DNA from 4 places in the Clostridium pasteurianum DSM 525 genome. Region 4 is predicted to be linked to each of the others. Evidence: riboswitches for the same ligand, from Rfam matches in the RefSeq annotation. Region 4 holds a riboswitch; each other region holds the start of a gene.

Region 1 (5,070 bases), 1.9 Mb from region 4:
TCATATTTATATATTCTCGCTATAACTAAATGCCCCAATTCATGTATGAAGATAGACATATATAAAATAATTATAATTTTTAATACAATATGTAAAAAATTCAAATCATCTTTGTGCTGGTTATATATTTGTATCTTAAGAAGCTCAAAGCTTCCAAAAGCACAGATACTGACAAATAATATAAAAATCATTATATTAAATATTCTTTTGACTTTTTTATCCTCAATTAATGTGTACTCTCTTATCTGTTCCATCTTATGATAGTCCTCTCATTTCAAGTATTTATCTGCATATTCCATATATAATATCATATTTCATGTACTTTTTGTTAATATTGTAATAAACTATTGTTTTTTTGTCATAAACCTTCATATATTATTAATTTAAAACAAAAATATAGATCAGAATTCTTTGCAATTCTGATCTTTAAATTAATTTTCATCAGTTATTATATCTTAAATTTTTGTGTTGCCTCATTAAGTTTTTGTGCAAGTTCAGCCTGGTCTTGTGAGGTTTTAAAAACTTGTTCTATACTCTCCGTTACTTCCACTATGCTATCTTTTATAGTATCTGCATTTTCAGAGGATTTTTGAGCGGCTCCTGCCATACCTTGTACTGCTGTACTAACTTGATCTACAGTAGCATTTATTTCTTCTGTCATAGCAGCTATTTCTTCCGTCATAGAACTCACAAAATTTGCTTCATCATAATATTGGTTCCCCATATTTTCAAAATCCTCCAAATCCGCATTAATATTTTCGTTTATAAATCTTAGTACTTCATTGCTGTTAATTGAAAGATTTTTAAAAGCCTTTTGAACTTTTAAAATAGTATCTTGAATTTCTGTCACTAATTCCGCTGACTGTTCAGCAAGCTTCCTAACCTCTTCTGCAACTACTGCAAAGCCTTTGCCCTGTTCACCCGCCCTGGCAGCTTCAATAGCAGCATTAAGAGCCAGCAGATTTATCTGTTTAGAAACATCTGCAATTGCATTTGACATAACCTTTATATTCTCTACTACCTTTCCATCCTCTATGGATTTTAAAATCTTATTTCTTTTTTCATCATATAAATCCCTTATCTGTTTTATAGAATTTTCTACTTTAGTCTTTACACTTTTAGCATTTTCTTTAGATTCATTGGCATTATTACTTCCTTCCATTGATCTCTCCATCAATTGATTAATACTTGCATCTACCTCCTGTACTGAAGCACTAATTTCTTCAGAAGAAGCACTGGTTTCCTGTAATTGAACTGTTATGTGTTTTGTAGATGAATCTATATTTTTAAAATTTGAATTTAATTCTTCTACCATAGAGAAAAGTTTTTCACTGGCAGTATTCATATACTGAGAATTCTGTATAATATTTTTAATTAGACTATTAACATTTTTTTGTGCAGTATTAAGAGCAATTGCAGTTTGAGAAAACTCATCCTTGCCAGATACTGCTATGAATATTGAAAAATCAAAATCAGCAAGCCTCTCTGCAAAAGCTTTTATTTTTAACAAAGGCTTCGTTATTTCTCTAGTAAGAATCAACCCTAAAATTAATGAGAGAACAACTCCTCCTATAATACATATGAGAATACTAGTATTTGAATTAGTATAAACCGACATATTATTTTCATTAGTTAATTTTGCTCCCATAGAATTAGTAGCTACAAGATTATCTATAGTTTGAAACATTGTCTCCCACTTGTTTACGGAATTTTCATATTCTTTTATTGCTCCATCGAAATCATTATTGTCAACCAATTGTAAAATTTTCTTTTTGTCTTCTCTATACTGTTGTAATTGACTTTTATATGTATCCCATAATTTTTTATCCGAATCTTTCATGGGTATTTTTTCAATATTAGCTATATGTATATTGTTTGTACTGACATTAGTATTAATCTCCTGCTTTAATGCAAAATTTTTTACAGGATTTTTTAGATAAACCAATTGTATTATATCACTTTTATCCCTTATTAAATTTTTCTGCATATCTGTAAGCATATAAATATTCTGCAGACTATTTTTGTACATATCTTGTGAATTTGCATTAACCTTCTTTAATGAACTCATTCCAATTACTCCCACTACAGCAATTAATACTGTTATAATAAGAAAAGCGCATACCATTTTTACTCTTACTTTTATTTTCCCTAGTATTTTCATTTGTACATCATCCCTTTTAAAAATTTTTAGATATTTTAATTTATATATTATTTTAACTTTTTCTAAAATTTTATTATTTTTTACAAAATACCAAATAAAAACAAGTATTTTGTACCACTTATTATAACATAGAATACATAGTAAACCAACTTGTAATTAATAAATTAAATAATTCGTATAAAATTTGTAATTTTCAAAAATAATATTAAAATTAAGTTTATAATATTAGCTATTTATTAACTAAAACATATTCAATAAAAAAATCTGTGTAAACTCCACTGAAGAAAATTCACACAGATTTTTTAGGATAGTTTTATTTTAGCCACAAAAAACTACAGCGTTATTTATATAATCTATTCTATAAATAGTACTGTAGTTTTATATTTAAATACTATAATCTCAATTCATCTAAAACTTTTATATTCCACTCCCATTAAAAAAGTCATTAAAACCATTATATTTATTTTTATTAACCTGCTCTTGTGCCTTTTTATAAGCTCTGCTGTAAAGTTCCTGCATAGCAGAAATTTCTTTTTCACTTAAGTTTTCATAAAAAACTTTAGGGCAAATAGCAAAGGCCTCATCATTTTTAAAATTTCCAGCGTTATCATTGAGAATGTTTAGAAACCTATCTCCTATATCCATTTTAAATACCTCCATTTATTTAAATCTCTAAAATTGAAGCAAGTTCTTAATTCAGGTGGGGATTCTTTTACCCCATCTGAATTTTAGAACTGCAAATGCATGGCTTACTTGGCGTAGAACTCCAACTTGAAGAAAAGCAGACAAAACAAAATTTATTTTGTATTTGGTCGCTTTCACAGAGTGCAAGCAGAGAACTAAAATCTTGTTTTCGATTTTGTGTGAGGGCTGTACAGAGTGCGTGAGAGACTTACGCCAAGTTAGTCAGGTGAAATCAATTATAGCAAAAACTACTTTTCCTATAAGAAAAGTAGTTTTTGCTATAAAAAAATTTATGTTTATACTAAATTTCTCATCTTTCAAAATATTACACACCTGTAGGAATTAACACCGATACATTTAAATTAATGCCGGTTGTCGGGCTTCAAAGGGCCAGTCCCTCCACCACTCTTGATAAGAGTACTCTGTATTAAATTTTCAAAATATTTCAGAAATAAATTATTTTTATTATATTAACATTATATCTGTGTAATGTCAATAGTCAATCTGATTTTTATTTATCTTATATTTAGTAAAATACTCCTTATTCTATTTGCATATAATTTATCTAAATCCTTAACTCCTATGTTGAAATATTTACTGTCCACTGTCTTTTGTGCACCAGTTTTAACTAATATTTCATCTAATTCTTTTAAAGCTAAATATATATCCTTATCATCTTTTGCTGAAACCGTTCCTAAAAAACCTGCATTAATTTTAGTATCATCCTTGAGAACAATATCATAATAGAATTCACCTCTATGTTGTATAAAGGGAATATTTTCCTGCATGAAACTATTTATTCTAAAATTTTCATAAGATTTATATTGACATTTATAAAAAAAATGATAGAATATTAATTGTTGCTGATGCCCTATAGCCAAATTGGTAAGGCACCTGATTCTGGTTCAGGCATTGTGTGGGTTCGAGTCCTGCTAGGGCAGCCAAAGAAAAGCTAAGATTTTTATCTTAGCTTTTTTATTTTAATTTATTGACAATAAATACTTTATAACTTATAATATAGTGGCATAATTACATTATTATATTTTGCCTTGAACAAGAATAGTAATATTGAACTCATCTAAAGAGAGCTGTTGATTGCTGCAAAACAGTGATGATTATATATGAACTCGCTTGGGAGCATTACTACTAAAAAGTAGTACGGTTAATCCGTTATATTATAAAGTGAGGTTCTTACCTAAGTAGAGTGGTACCACGGAGTTTAACCTTCGTCTCTTTTTTGAGATGGAGGTTTTTTATTTGGACTTTAATCAATAGTTCTTACTTAGTTGATATTTACTTTTGTACTTACACCACTTTTAAACTAATTATCTTTGCATACCTATATAATCTCTATCTTTTAAAATTTAGAGTATTATAGCTAGAAAGCACAGGATAAATTACATATTAAAATTACGAGGAGGTTATTTAATTGGGAAACTACAATACTAAAATTGATGAAAAATGGCAAAAAATATGGCAAGATAAAAAACTTTATAAATTTGATGAATCAAATATGGATAAAAAATTATATGCACTTGAAATGTTTTCATATCCTTCTGGTGCAAAGCTTCATGCTGGTCACTGGTTTAATTATGGTCCGGTAGACTCTTGGGCAAGATTTAAAAGAATGCAGGGTTTCAATGTGTTTCAGCCTATGGGATTTGACGCCTTTGGTCTTCCTGCAGAAAACTATGCTATAAAAACAGGTATTCATCCAAAAGATTCTACTCTTAAAAATATAGAAACTATGGAAAAGCAGCTTAAAGCTATGGGTGCAATGTTCAATTGGGACCACGAAGTAGTTACCTGTTTTCCTGACTATTATAAATGGACTCAATGGCTATTTTTAAAACTTTATGAAAAAGGATTAGCTTACAGAAAAAAAGCTCCTGTTAACTGGTGCCCTAGCTGTAATACAGTACTTGCAAATGAACAGGTAGTAGATGGCGGCTGTGAAAGATGCGGCAGTGAAGTAATAAAGAAAGATTTGACACAATGGTTTTTAAAAATTACTGATTACTCGGAAGAGCTTTTACAAAAACTTGAGGATTTGGATTGGCCTGAAAAGACAAAAGCTATGCAAAGACATTGGATAGGTAAATCCAAAGGTGCAGAAGCTACTTTTAAAGTAGACAACAGCGATATAACCTTTGACGTATTCACTACAAGAGTTGATACATTACTAGGAGTTACCTATGTAGTTCTGGCTCCTGAAAGCCCTCTAA
Region 2 (5,070 bases), 1.1 Mb from region 4:
GCAAAACCTAAATATATAAGTGAAAGATTGCTTGAGGCATCATCAAAAGCTGTAGCTGAATTTGTGGATTTAAGTGAAAAGGGTGCTCCACTTCTACCAGAAGTTGAAAAACTCCATCAGGTTTCACAGGCTGTAGCTGTAAAAGTCATAGAAGCAGCTTTAGAAGAAGAAATTAATACTGTTGAAATTAAAGATGTAAAAAAAGCTGTCAGTGATGCAACTTGGTATCCGGAATATAAGGATGTATTGCCGGAGGATTAATATTTTCAGGTTTAATGATAAAATTTTAATAATTTAAGAAAAGACGAAACTTTTCTATATTTGTTCTTTGAACTTTATACTTTGATTCTTGTTTCGTCTTTTCTCACCACTATGGCTTAGAGGCAATAAATCTATATTGCTTTGTATTAACTAAACATATGACTTTATATTATAATCATCAGGAAGATGACTGGTATCATTTAAACACAATATAAGAGGATTCATATTATCATCAAAGTATAATCTGGTTATAGAAGTATTACCTAGACGAATTTTGTGATACATACTCATATTCCAGTTAAAGATACCTATCAAAGCTGCCTTTATGATACCTCCATGAGCAACTACTGCAATATTTTTATTCTTGTTTTCTTTAACGATTTCTAAAATGGCATCTGTGGCTCTTATACTGGCTTTCTTTAGGCTGCCATCTCCGCCGCAAAGAGGACCTGTAGTATCATCTATCAGCCAGAGCTTAAATAGTTCAGGGTAATTATTTTTTATATCTTTTACAGTTAAACCTTCCCATTCACCAAAATCTATTTCACGTAATTGTGGATAGATTATGGGGTGAAGATTCATATCCTCTGATATGATTTTTGCAGTTTTTAAAGCTCTCTTTAATGGACTACAATATATATAGTCAAAATTTTTTTTAAATCTGTTCTTTAAAAATTCTGCTTGTAATATACCCTCTTTTGACAAATCTATATCTTTACTTCCTTGAAATTTTCCTAAGGCATTCCATTCAGTTTCTCCGTGTCTTATTAGCATTATTGAAGTGCTCATTCAAAACCTCCATGTATTATTTGTTTTTATTAATTATCATAAGCATAAATCATATAATTAAATTGTCAAGCTTTAGAATTTTATATTTTAAGTTTAACATATAAAGTGAAGTTATAAAAATATATACATAATATAATACTGATAATGCTAAGTAAAATAAATTTAAATAAAATTCTATTAATAATTTTTGTAAAATCCATTGACAGTTATGTGAAAAATATATATCATATGAAATAAAGAAATTTAATAATTTTAATTTTTAATCTTATCAAGAGAGGTGGAGGGACTGGCCCTATGAAACCCGACAACCGGCATTTAATGGAAAATGTGGCGGTGTTAATTCCAGCAGAGGTTTTCTGAAAGATAAGAGAAGAAGTGAGTATGCGTTATTTACTGCTTTTCTTAGGAGAGGCAGTTTTTATTTTTGATTTTACACTTGGAAAATCTATATAAGATGTTTAGTCTATTTATAATATTAAATTTACGTTATTTACAGGTTAGGGGGCTTGCTATTTATGAAGTGCAGTATTAAAGATTTACTTGATAAAAAAATTGTGATACTTGATGGAGCAATGGGTACTTGTATTCAAAGCTTTAGACTGGAAGAAGAAGATTATAGAGGAAACCTTCAGTGTAATATAAATCAGAAGGGAAACAATGATATATTAAACATTACAAAACCAGAGATAATAAAAGAAATACATAGGCAATATTTTGAAGCTGGTGCGGATGTAGTTGAAACAAATACTTTTAATGGAACCAGCATCTCTCAAAGTGATTATGGTATGGAAGATAAAATATATGAGATAAATTTTAATGGAGCAAGGCTTGCAAGAGAAGTAGCTGATGATTTTAACAGCAAAGATCCTGAAAAACCTCGTTTTGTAGCTGGCTCTGTAGGACCTACAAATAGAACGGCTTCCCTTTCACCAGATGTAGAAAATCCAGGCTTTAGAAATGTAACTTTTGATGAACTTTCAAAGGCTTATGGAGATCAGATAGAAGGACTTATAGATGGTGGTGTGGATTTTATAATTATAGAAACTATATTTGATGCTCTAAATGCAAGAACTGCCATATTTGCTGCAAAAAATGCATTTGAAAAAAAGGGAATAAAACTTCCTATAATGATTTCAGGAACTATTGCAGATAAAAGCGGAAGAATTTTATCTGGGCAGACTCTTGAAGCTTTTGCAGAGACTATGAGAGATGAGGATGTACTCATTATAGGACTCAATTGTTCTTTTGGAGCAAAGGATCTTATTCCCTTTATAAGGCAGTTGTCAAAAACTCAAAATAAATATATAAGTTTTTATCCTAATGCAGGTCTGCCTAATTCCATGGGAGAATATGATGAACATCCTGACGATACTGCAGCATTTGTAAAAGAAATTGCAAGGGAAGGGCACATTAATATTGTAGGTGGCTGCTGTGGAACTACACCTGACCATATTAAAGCCATAAGTAAAGCCGTCAGCGATGTACAGCCGAGAAGAATTCCAGAACTTGAAATGGAAACTGTCTTTTGCGGTCTTGAAGCTCTAAAGATAAATAAATCAAATAATTTTGTAAATGTGGGAGAGAGAACAAATGTAGCCGGTTCTGCAAAATTTGCAAGACTTATAAGGGAAAAGAAATACGAAGAAGCACTAACGGTAGCTAAAAACCAAGTGGAAAATGGAGCACAGATTATAGATGTAAATTTTGATGATGCTCTTTTAGACGCTAAAACGGAAATGGACACATTTTTAAAACTTGTTGCCAGTGAACCGGAAATCTCAAGAGTACCAATAATGATAGATTCTTCAAAGTTTGAAGTGCTTGAAGCTGGACTTAAGGCAATTCAAGGTAAAGCTATAGTAAATTCCATAAGTCTAAAGGTAGGAGAAGAAGAATTTATAAGGCAGGCTCAATTGATTAAAAAATATGGAGCGGGAGCTGTAGTTATGGCCTTTGATGAAAAAGGTCAGGCAGATACTTATGAGAGAAGAATTTCCATATGTAAAAGAGCCTATGACATACTAGTAAATAAAGTAGGATTTTTACCTTGCAATGTTATCTTTGATCCTAATATTTTGGCCATTGCTACGGGAATAGAAGAACATAATAATTATGCAGTAGATTATATAAATACTACAAAGTGGATAAAGGAAAATCTTCCTTATGCAAAGGTGAGCGGAGGGGTAAGTAATTTATCCTTCTCTTTCAGGGGAAACAATGTTATAAGAGAAGCAATGCATTCAGTATTCCTGTATCATGCTATAAAAGCGGGTATGGATATGGGAATTGTAAACCCTGGAATGATTCAAATATATGATGAAATTGATAAGGATCTTCTTGAAAAAGTAGAAGCAGTAGTATTGAATAAAACACCAAATGCAGCAGAGGAACTGGTAGAATTTGCAGAAAATTATAAGGCTGCAGAGGGAAAAGAAAATGACAATAAACATTCCTGGAGAGATAAAGATTGCAAAGAAAGATTAACTCATGCTCTTGTAAAGGGGATAGTTGAGTATATTGATGAAGATGTAGAAGAATGCAGAGTTCAGCACCATAGAGCATTGGAAGTAATAGAAGGACCTTTAATGGATGGAATGAAAACTGTAGGTAAATTATTTGGAGAGGGAAAGATGTTTCTTCCTCAGGTAGTTAAAAGTGCTAGGGTTATGAAAAAAGCAGTGAGTTTTTTACTACCTTATATTGAAGAGGAAAAGAAAGAGGGAGGCAGCACCAGTGCGGGAAAAGTTGTCTTTGCTACGGTTAAAGGTGATGTACATGATATAGGTAAAAATATAGTATCAGTAGTTCTCTCCTGTAACAATTTTGAAGTGGTTGACCTTGGAGTAATGGTACCTGCAGAAACTATTTTGGAAACTGCAAAAAAGGAAAAGGCAGATATAATAGCACTTAGTGGGCTTATAACTCCATCCTTAGAAGAGATGGCAAATGTTGCTGAAGAAATGGAGCAGCAGGGCTTTAAAATACCTTTAATGGTAGGTGGAGCAACTACCTCTAAAACTCATACAGCATTAAAAATTGAAACACAGTATTCTAATGGAGTAGTTCATACTACAGATGCCTCAAAAGCAGTGGAAGCGGCAAAAAAATTAGTTGATCCAGAGAAGAGAGAAGCATATATAAAGGAAGTACAACAAGAATATAAAAATATAAGAGAAAATTATTCTAAAATAGATAGAAAGCTTGTAACTATAGAAGAAGCAAGAGAAAAGTCATTAAAACTTGACTGGAATAAGGATATTGTGGAAACTCCAAACTTTACTGGAATTAAAAAATTTCTCAACTTTCCAATAAAGGAGCTTAGAAAGTATATAGATTGGACATTTTTCTTCATTGCCTGGGATATGGGAATGATATATCCTAAAATTATGGAAGATCCTAAATATGGTGAAGAGGCAAAGAAACTTTACAAGGATGCTAATGATATGCTGGACATTTTAGAAAGAGAAAATATACTCACTGCTAATGCTGTTTTTGGAATTTTTCCTGCGAACTCCGTAGGAGATAATATTGAATTATATAGTGGTGATAAAGCTGAAACCTTTAATATGCTAAGACAGCAGGAGGTTTCAAAGAAAAATGTATATAGATGTCTTTCTGATTATGTAGCCCCTAAGGAAAGTGGAATAAAGGACTATATAGGTGGATTTATTGCTACGGCTGGTATAGGTGCAGCTGAATATGCAAACAGACTGAAAGAAAAAGGCGATGAATATGGAGCTGCCATGGTAAAAATTCTTGCAGACAGATTAGCAGAAGCTTTTTCTGAATATCTTCACATGGAAGTAAGAAAGAACTATTGGGGATATTCTCCTCATGAAAATATAGAAATTTCAAAGGTGCTGAAGGGCGATTACATGGGAATAAGACCAGCCTTTGGTTATCCATCCTTAAGAGATCATGCAGAAAAGACAAAGCTCTTTGATATTTTAGACCCAGAAAGGGAATTGGGAATAAATTTAACTGACAGCTATATGATGAATCCTGTAGCCAGTACCTGTG
Region 3 (5,070 bases), 930 kb from region 4:
TCTTCCGAGTGGGAGATTTATTTTTTTACGCAAAAAACTGTCCCACTAATTTTTTAGTGCGACAGCTCCTATTATTTTTAACTATTTTATAATAAAAAATCTGCCTCGTAATTTTGTTAATAACGAGACAGATTTCTGATAACTATAATCTATAAATGAATTATATATTTATACCTGTGCTAAAGCCTGATCCAAATCATATATTAAATCATCTACACCTTCAACACCAATTGAAAGTCTTACAAGATCTGGAGTAACTCCTGCAGCTTTTTGTTCCTCTTCATTAAGTTCTGCATGAGTTGTACTTGAAGGATGAATTACAAGAGATTTTGCATCTGCCACATTTGCAAGCAGTGAAAATAATTTAACACTATTTATAAACTTCTTACCTGCTTCAAGGCCGCCTTTTATTCCAAAAGTAAATATTGAACCAGCTCCTTTTGGTAGATATTTTTCAGCTAATCCTTTGTATGGACTATCTGGCAATTCAGGATAGTTTACCCATTCAACTTTTGGATGATTACTTAGGAATTCTACTATTTTTCTTGTATTTGATACATGCCTTTCAACTCTTAAAGATAGAGATTCTAAGCCCTGTAAAAATAAGAATGCACTTTGAGGAGATAATGTTGCTCCAGTGTTTCTTAAAAGCTGTACTCTTGCCTTTAAAGCAAATGCAGGTGCTCCTAAATCTGCATATACAAGTCCATTATAGCTTTTGTCCGGTGTTGTAAAATCAGGGAATTTGCCGCTTGCTCTCCAGTCAAATTTTCCTCCATCAACTATAATTCCTCCAATAGTAGTTCCATGTCCACCTATAAATTTAGTAGCAGAATGTACCACTATATCAGCACCATATTCTATTGGTCTTACAAGATATGGAGTAGCAAATGTATTATCTATTATCAAAGGTATTTTATTTTCATGAGCAATATTAGCTACAGCTTCTATATCAAGTACATTAATTCTTGGATTTCCAAGAGTTTCAGCATAGACAGCCTTTGTCTTATCTGTAATAGCTTTTCTTATATTTTCAGGATCGTCCGGATCAACAAATGTCACTTTTATACCGAGCTTTTTTAAAGTTACTGCAAATAGTTCATAAGTACCACCATACAAAGTACTTACAGATACTATTTCATCTCCTGAATTAGCTACATTAAGTATTGAATAAGTGATTGCCGCAAGACCTGATGAAACTGCAAGACCTGCAACTCCACCTTCAAGTTCTGCCACTCTTTTTTCAAAAACATCTGTAGTAGGGTTCATTATTCTTGAATAAACATTTCCAGGTTCTTTTAATTGAAATAAATTTGCCGCATTATCTGCATCCTTAAAAACATAAGATGTTGTCTGATAAATTGGAACTGCTCTTGATCTTGTTGTTGGATCTACCTCCTGACCTGCATGTACTTGAAGTGTTTCAAAACTATACTTTCTTTCTTCACTCATTCTTAATATCTCCTTTTCATTATATTTTATATATTATATACTTTACATATAAACAGATCTCTAAAATAAATTTGAGTTTTATTAATGAGAAATTAGACTATACTGTTAAATGCAAAATATAATTTTTATTATTTAATATCATTTAAATTATAAGGTGTTTCTTGATATACGTAATAATTCAACCAATTTGAAAATAACAAATTAGAATGACTTCTCCATCTTACTATAGGTTCTTTACTTGGATCATCCTCTATAAAGTAGTGCTTTGGAATTTCAATATTCTTATTTTGTGAAATGTCCCTATCATACTCACTCTTTAGAGTTAGAGGATCATACTCTGAATGACCCATAACAAAAATTTGTCGTCCATGCTTTGCTGTGACTATATATATACCTGACTCCTTAGATTCAGATAAAATTTTAAGCCTTGAATCTTTTTCAATATCCTCTCTTCTCACTTCTGTATGTCTTGAATGTGGAGCAAAGAATACATCGTCAAACCCTCTTAGTAAATTTACATTTTTTTCAGTTATTGTGTGAAGAAACACTCCAAACATTTTTTGGGAAAGAGGATATTTGGGAATATTATAATGATAATATAAACCAGCTTGAGCACCCCAACATATATGAAAAGTTGAATATACGTTATGAACACTCCATTCCATAATTTCAACCAATTCATTCCAATAATCTACATCTTTAAAATCCATCTGTTCCACAGGAGCTCCTGTAATTATCATGCCATCAAACTTTTTATTTTTTATATCCTCAAAAGTTTCATAATATCTAAATAAATACTCTTCTGAAGTATTTTTAAAAGAGTGGGTTTTAGGATATATTAAAGTTATATCTACTTGCAGCGGTGAATTACTTAAAAGCCTTAGTATTTGTGTCTCTGTTACAATTTTTAGAGGCATTAAATTCATTATCACAATATTAAGCGGTCTTATATCCTGCTTATTAGCACGATTTTCATCAATAGCAAATATATTTTCCTCTTTCAAAAGTTTAGCTGCTGGAAGATTATTCGGTATATTTATCGGCATCGACAAACACTCACTCCTATCTTAATAAAATTAAATCTAGCTTTTTACTGTGCAAAATGCACCCATAATTTCATATTTATCATATCAGTTTAATGGGTTATTATAGAAAACATAGTTATATATATTAATTATGTCTTACACTTAATGCACTTATTCCAACAATTGAGTCCTATCTATTAAAACCTAGCATTACTCCATCTAATTATTAATTACCTAAAACTTACATAGTATGTTTCTACTTTCACACAAAAATAGAAAACATAAACTCTTAACCTTATGTAAATTATCAATGCATAAAATATTACAAAGCAAAGTCATTAATAAGTAAATATAAAAGGTTGTTTTCCATTTAAAGGAAAACAACCTAGCAAACTAAAATAGTTTTCCTTATCTCTCAGAAACAATCTGCTGGAATTAACACCATGCATACTAACAATAATGCTGGTTGTCGGGTTTCAACGGGCCAGTCCCTCTACCTCTCTTGATAAGCTTTATTCGATTTACTATATAATAAATCAAAAAATTTTTTTTGTCAATAAAATTTTCATACTAATTATTTATTGAAATTTTATATAAAAATTATTTTAAAAAAATTTTACTTTTAAATTATACTTAAGTATTAATAAATCATGGAGCATTTTATAAAATCAATAAAATATTATGGGAATATTTTTCAATATTATTTCCAGATATCTTTTATTAATTCTTTAATTTTAGATCTTCTATATTTTGTTTCATCTAAATCTATATAAATATTTTTTGACTCTATGATAATCACATCTCCTTCCTTTACTCCTTTAGGTAATTGCGATTTCTCAATATTAATCATTACATTGCCTTCTTTTTCACATACAGCATACTTACCTTCAAATCTATCTACAATAACTTTCATGGTATCAATCCTAACTATAATATTTTACCTTCCTAAATATCCTCCATCTAATGGTATAATAGCACCGTTTACATAATCAGAAGCGTTAGAGGCCAAAAATATAGTTATTCCCTTTATATCCTCAGGTATTCCCCAACGCCTCTGTGGTATTCTTGAAAGTATTTCATTATTTCTAATTTCATCCTTTATTAAATTAGTATTCATATCAGTATCAATATACCCTGGTGCTATAGCATTTACATTGATCCCTCTACTTGCCCATTCATTTGCAAGTGCTTTGGTAAGTTGTGCTACCCCTCCTTTGCTTGCAGCATAAGCAGGTACAGTATATCCACCAAAGAAACTAAGCATGGATGCAATGTTTATAATTTTCCCACCACCATTTTTTATCATTTCTATTCCCGCAAGCTTGCATAGTTGAAAAACAGCTGTAAGATTTACATTGATAACCTCATTCCAATCTTCCAGTATAAATTCTTCAATTTTATTTCTTCTCTGAATACCCGCATTATTTATCATTATATCCAAAGTTCCATCTAGTTTATCTAAACAATCATTAAATAATTTTATTAATCCATCTATTTCTCCAACATCACCTTTTACTGCATGTATTCTGTATCCTAATTTTTTAAATTCTTCACAAGTTTTATAGCATCTATCAGATACACCTACAATAACCACTTCTGCTCCAGCCTCTAATAATCCTTCAACCATTCCTTTACCAAGACCGCTGCTTCCTCCAGTAACAATAGCTTTTTTACCCTTCAAATCAAAATAATTCATATATGATTCCTCCTTATATTTAATAACAACATGCTACCTTATTTCCATAAAACTTTAGAATAGTACAAAAATAAGAAAGAAGAATTTTGTCCATTCTTCTTTCTTATTTTACGACAATTTAAGTTTTTATTTTACAACAAGTAATTAAAACATCCAACATTTCATTTCTACATATTTTTTATTTTTGTCCATACTGCTTCATCTACAGGTATTCCAAGATCTAGATTCTTTTCCCTGGTATTTAATGTTCTTTCTCCAGGATAGAATATTTCCTTATTCTCATCTACCTTTTGTGAGGCTTTCACATCTTCTAGTACTTCATCTACAGCAGATTTTAAGAATTGATTTCCAGCTACTTTTTCAGCATCAACAGCTATAAATATCTGTGATAGTTTATACTCTGATGCCCCATCTATTTTACCTATTTTAGAAACAGAATTTCCACCTGACAATACTGTAGCTATAAGATCCAACAGTATTGATAGTCCAGAGCCCTTCCAATAACCTATAGGCAAAACCCTACCAGTCTTTTCAATTTCAGCTGGATCTGTAGTTATATTTCCTTTTGTATCATATCCACCTGGTATTGGCAATTGTTCATGATTTAGTTTTGTTACTTCAATTTTTCCATAAGAAAATTGAGCCATAGCCAAATCAACAACTACATGATGTCCACCTTCTCTTGGTACAGACAATATAAGAGGATTATTACCTATCCTGCTATCTTTAGCACCCCATGCAGGCATGTTGGTAAAAGTATTAGTCCAGCAAATTCCTATACAGCCTTTATCCGCTGCTTGCCATCCATAGCTGCCTCCTCTCATCCAATGATTTGTATTTCTTAAAGCAACACATCCTATAGTATTTATTTTAGCTATTTCTATAGCTCTATCCATA
Region 4 (5,070 bases):
TTACCTTTGGCACAAAATTCATTTATGATATAATTTATTCCACTTTGTATTCTAAAAGGAGAATCATCTTCTACACCTAAACTTCTTGCAATTTTATCTGCACTTTTAAAACCAATTCCAGTTATATCTTCTATTAATACATAGGGATTTTCTTTAACAACTTTTATAGATTCTGAGCCATATTTTTTATATATTTTTATGCATTGATTAGATGTTATTCCATAGGTCTGTAAGAAAACCATTATATTTCTTATTTCTCTTTGTGATGAATAGGATTCCTGTATAATTTTTATTTTTTTTTGCCCTATACCCTCTATTTCACTAAGTCTATTTATATCTTTATCTAATATTTCAAGAGTTTTATCACCGAATTTATCAACTATTTTTTTTGCTGTCACAGGTCCAATTCCTGTTATTACTCCAGAAGATAAATATCTCTCTATTCCCAGTTTAGAATCTGGAAGTATTTCCTCATAACCGGTAACTTTTAATTGATTACCAAAATTAGGATGATTCACCCATTCTCCTTGAACCTTTAACGATTTTCCTTCTGTAATATAAGGTATGAATCCCACTATTGTATGCCTTATATCTTTTTCTCTAACATGAGCTACAACATAACCATTTTCTTCATTTTTAAAAACTATATCTTCCACAACGCAGTTTAATTCGGACATAAAATCTCTCCTAGTATTAATAACTCCTTTATAATATATCATTTTTATAAATTAATTTAATAAATAGGTATTTTCTCTTAAAACATATTATACAGTATTGTAACATTATTATTCATAAAAATTATATCATACTATATGTCTATTACAAAATATTTAATGCTATAAGCAAAAGCTGTGTTGTAATATATAGTATAATGCATTACAACACAGCTTTTGTATAATTATAAATATTTTTTTATTTCATCTACTTTGCTAAGCTTTTCCCAAGGCACATCAATATCAGTTCTGCCAAAATGACCATAAGCTGCTACTTGCTTATATATTGGTCTTCTTAAATCTAAATCTCTTATTATTGCACCTGGTCTTAAGTCAAATACTTTTTCAACAATTTCAACAATTTTATCTTCTGAAATCTTTCCTGTTCCAAAAGTATCAATAGAAATTGATACAGGTTTTGCAACCCCTATTGCATAAGCAAGCTGTATTTCAAGCTTATCTGCAACACCAGCTGCCACTAAATTTTTAGCAACCCATCTGCTAGCATAAGCTCCTGATCTATCAACTTTTGTTGGATCTTTTCCTGAAAAAGCTCCACCACCGTGTCTACCATATCCACCATAAGTATCTACTATTATTTTTCTTCCAGTAAGACCTGAGTCTCCTTGCGGTCCTCCTACAACAAATCTTCCAGTAGGATTAATAAAATATTTTGTGCTATCATCTAAAAGTTCAGCAGGTACAACAGGTTTTACAACATTTTCAATTAGATCTTTCTCTATTTGTTCCTGTGAAACTTCTGGACTATGTTGAGTTGATATAACAATAGCATCTATTCTAACTGGCTTGTTGTCTTCATACTCAACTGTAACCTGTGTTTTCCCATCCGGTCTTAAATAACTTAATTTCCCATTTTTCCTAACTTCAGTTAATTTTCTTGAAAGCTTATGAGCTAAAGCTATTGGCATAGGCATGTATTCTGGAGTCTCATTTGTTGCAAAACCAAACATCATACCTTGATCTCCTGCACCTACTGCTTCTAGCTTATCCATTTCTCCTTTTCTTGATTCTAAAGCTTCATCTACACCTTGAGCTATATCTGCAGATTGTTCATCGATTGATGTAACCACTGCACACGTATCGCAATCAAATCCAAACTTTGCTCTAGTATAACCTATTTCTTTTATTGTTTCTCTTACAACTTTAGGTATATCAACATAACATTTTGTTGATATTTCTCCCATTACATTTACTATACCGGTAGTAACTGTAGTCTCACAAGCAACTCTGCCATATGGATCCTGAGCTAAAATAGCATCTAATACGCCATCAGATATTTGATCACATATTTTATCTGGATGTCCTTCAGTTACCGATTCAGAAGTGAATAATTTTCTCAATTGAATTTCCCCCTTAATATAAAATAAAGCCTCTTCTTAAATAAGAAGAGACTATTTTTACAAATCTCTCTTATCTTGCAGTATATTATCTGCAGGAATTGGCACCGTATGTGAAATTATCACACTGGTTGCCGGGCTTCATAGGGCCATTTCCCTCCACCTCTCTCGATAAGAGTCAAAATCTAATATATAATTCAATTTAAACCGCATTGTTATAGTATCACAGTAACTATAAGTAGTCAATATAGATGTTAAAAAAGCGGCCACAGCCGCGTTATTTCGCTTCGCTCAACTTCTTTTGGGCGAAGCCCTTTAATTAGACCCATTTCTTAGCATATCTATTTCATAATATTTTTATAAAGCTAAAACCTTTGCGAAGCATATTGATGCTCCGCATTTTAATACTCATAAGTTATACCATGAACTCCGTCATATTTTCTTGGTCTCATTATAGCTCCGCATTTCTCGCAACTAAATGTAGGAGGTTCAATTACATTTTCATCATCTATTTCATCAAACATCTCAACTACATCCCTTGGTATATATTCTTCCACTCCACATTCTGTACATATATATAAGACTCCGTCTTCTTCAATTAAATTTTCTTTCAATTTAGCTTTATATTTTGCCCTTTGTTTATCTTTTATTTTTTTATTCTTTTTAGCCATAATAACTACCTTCCTTTATACATATAATGGCTCTATTTTATCACGAATTATCCCCTTAATCACACCATAATTGTACATTATCTCTTCAATTTTTCTTTTGTTTTCACCTATTATTTTCTCTTTAAATTTTTCTCTTACACTTACATTTTTATAGTATATATCATGAAATTTCATCTGTATTCCACACTTTTCACATTTTAATGGATTCACTCCAAATGTAAGAAGTATTCTTGTTTGCCAATTATTAATTTTTCTTTTGAACTCAGCAACTTTTTCATTTACCAACTTAAAAAATTTATTTTTATGTCTTGTGTTTTTAGCATATATTCCATAATATCTTATCATCTTAAAATTCTTTTCTGGTATGTGTCTTATTACTCTACCTATAAAATCAATAACATCTATTTCCTCTACAACTTCTTCACCATCTTCATGTCTTTCATAACGAAAAGTTACTTTTTTACCATCATACTTTATTATTCTTGATTCAGCGATAGCTGGTCTTGCTGTATATCTTCCAACATACTTTCCTGCTTGCTTTGCTGTTTTTATTTCACCTTTTCCATATACATAAAATCCATTCTCTAACCTTTTATATAGCTTATTTTTTAATTTTTTAAATTCTTTTTTTCCACTTTTAAGATTAATTCCTATTTCGTCTAACAATATTTTTTGCCATCTTTTCCTTAGTGCTGTATAATTTATATGTTTTGTATTCCTCCAAATTGTAATTTCTCCAGCACCACCTTCGGTGACAATTAAGTGGACATGTGGATTCCATTTTAAGTCTCTTCCAAAAGTATGAATTACTGAGATTATTCCTGGTGTAAAACATTCTTTTTTATTTAAATCTCTAAACCAGCTCATAATTGCTTTTGCTGAACATTTAGGTAATAATGATAATAGTTTTCTATCCCTAGCAAAATATATTCTAAGTTCCTGTGGAATTGTAAATACCATATGTCTATGCTTTGAGTTAATAAGTCTTGCCACCATTTCATCAGACCATTCTTCAGATTTTTTCTTACCACATGAGGTACAAAATCTACTTTTACAGCTAAATCCAACTCTTTTTATATGACCACAATTTTCACACTTAAACTCAATAAATCCATTATCTAAGGATTTACAATTAATCATCTTATCAACTTCTCTACTTATGTTAGCTCTAATTTTCCCTTTATATATCTCACTGAATTTTTCCCAATTATCCACAAATATTTGTTTTATAACACCTTGCATAATCATCACCAATCACTAAATTTGCTAATAATTATATCAAAAATCCTATTCCAAAATATTACTTGTAATATTTTCCTCAAACTTCTAACATTAGATTTTTCAAGCCCTGCCGGGCAATATTTTTATACAAAAAATTTTTAAATTCCTAATATATAAAAAAAGACACATATGTGTCTTCTTTGGTGGAGGAAGATGGATTCGAACCATCGAAAGCTGAGCTAACAGATTTACAGTCTGCCCCCTTTGGCCACTCGGGAATTCCTCCATAATGGTGCTGGCAATAGGAATTGAACCCATAACCTACTGATTACAAGTCAGTTGCTCTACCAATTGAGCTATGCCAGCTTGTTATACAATTTAAATGGTGGGCACTACAGGGCTCGAACCTGTGACCCTCTGCTTGTAAGGCAGATGCTCTCCCAGCTGAGCTAAGCGCCCATTTTGGTGGAGGAAGATGGATTCGAACCATCGAAAGCTGAGCTAACAGATTTACAGTCTGCCCCCTTTGGCCACTCGGGAATTCCTCCACATTATCAATATTATTTAGTTAATACTTTAAACATCAAGCGCATCAACAAGGAATATTATATAATTCTAATAATTATTTTTCAAATTCTAAATATCTCAAAATATCATATTTTTAACTATATATCTCTTTATAGATTCATTTTTCTCGCTTATATACATACACTCATATTTTTTTAACAAAGCCGATATTAATTACTTATACTATCTAAGTTAATAAATTTTGATGCTATATCTTTAACTACATTAAAATCTTTATTATCAAGTTTTGCCTTCAAGAGATACATTGCATCTGAAATTCCCCTTTTTTCATCATTATTATTTATATCATTTTGAAGTCTATTCAGATCACTGTGGGATAAACTTTTACTTATGGAAAAAATTTTCACTTTATCTGAAATACTCAAATTATCTATTATCTTTTCCTTAGAAACTTTGAATACCGAAATATCTTTTTTATTTTGAATTTGTCCTGAATTTTCCTTATTATATGAGTACGAATTATTTTCCTTAGTTTTATTTTTATCGTATAAATCTTTAGAATCTTCATTATAAATAGTT

Evidence for each region. A riboswitch is a leader RNA that binds a small molecule or an ion and turns the genes downstream of it on or off. The one in region 4 is predicted to bind S-adenosylmethionine.
Region 1: another riboswitch for S-adenosylmethionine. It lies ahead of CLPA_RS06230 (hypothetical protein); the one in region 4 lies ahead of metK (methionine adenosyltransferase).
Region 2: another riboswitch for S-adenosylmethionine. It lies ahead of metH (methionine synthase); the one in region 4 lies ahead of metK (methionine adenosyltransferase).
Region 3: another riboswitch for S-adenosylmethionine. It lies ahead of metA (homoserine O-acetyltransferase MetA); the one in region 4 lies ahead of metK (methionine adenosyltransferase).

What each region holds. Positions count from the first base shown of each region.
Region 1 covers NZ_CP009268.1:1,388,845-1,393,914, reverse strand. The annotation lists gene CLPA_RS06240 (M50 family metallopeptidase) at 1-254, opposite strand, end outside; gene CLPA_RS06235 (methyl-accepting chemotaxis protein) at 449-2,161, opposite strand; gene CLPA_RS06230 (hypothetical protein) at 2,579-2,806, opposite strand; SAM riboswitch class I at 3,153-3,263, opposite strand; gene CLPA_RS20395 (hypothetical protein) at 3,361-3,633, opposite strand; tRNA gene CLPA_RS06220 (tRNA-Gln) at 3,713-3,789, shown strand; T-box leader at 3,886-4,082, shown strand; gene leuS (leucine--tRNA ligase) at 4,275-5,070, shown strand, end outside.
Region 2 covers NZ_CP009268.1:2,683,755-2,688,824, reverse strand. The annotation lists gene CLPA_RS12195 (NAD-dependent malic enzyme) at 1-261, shown strand, start outside; gene CLPA_RS12190 (histidine phosphatase family protein) at 412-1,050, opposite strand; SAM riboswitch class I at 1,313-1,420, shown strand; gene metH (methionine synthase) at 1,566-5,070, shown strand, end outside.
Region 3 covers NZ_CP009268.1:2,884,617-2,889,686, forward strand. The annotation lists gene CLPA_RS13115 (homocysteine synthase) at 169-1,452, opposite strand; gene metA (homoserine O-acetyltransferase MetA) at 1,581-2,498, opposite strand; SAM riboswitch class I at 2,883-2,989, opposite strand; gene CLPA_RS13125 (DUF3006 domain-containing protein) at 3,178-3,390, opposite strand; gene CLPA_RS13130 (SDR family NAD(P)-dependent oxidoreductase) at 3,415-4,173, opposite strand; gene yiaK (3-dehydro-L-gulonate 2-dehydrogenase) at 4,341-5,070, opposite strand, start outside.
Region 4 covers NZ_CP009268.1:3,812,672-3,817,741, forward strand. The annotation lists gene recD2 (SF1B family DNA helicase RecD2) at 1-677, opposite strand, end outside; gene metK (methionine adenosyltransferase) at 899-2,074, opposite strand; SAM riboswitch class I at 2,142-2,249, opposite strand; gene CLPA_RS17240 (SIR2 family protein) at 2,473-2,742, opposite strand; gene CLPA_RS17245 (IS91 family transposase) at 2,758-3,984, opposite strand; tRNA gene CLPA_RS17250 (tRNA-Tyr) at 4,165-4,249, opposite strand; tRNA gene CLPA_RS17255 (tRNA-Thr) at 4,254-4,329, opposite strand; tRNA gene CLPA_RS17260 (tRNA-Val) at 4,347-4,422, opposite strand; tRNA gene CLPA_RS17265 (tRNA-Tyr) at 4,427-4,511, opposite strand; gene CLPA_RS17270 (hypothetical protein) at 4,701-5,070, opposite strand, start outside.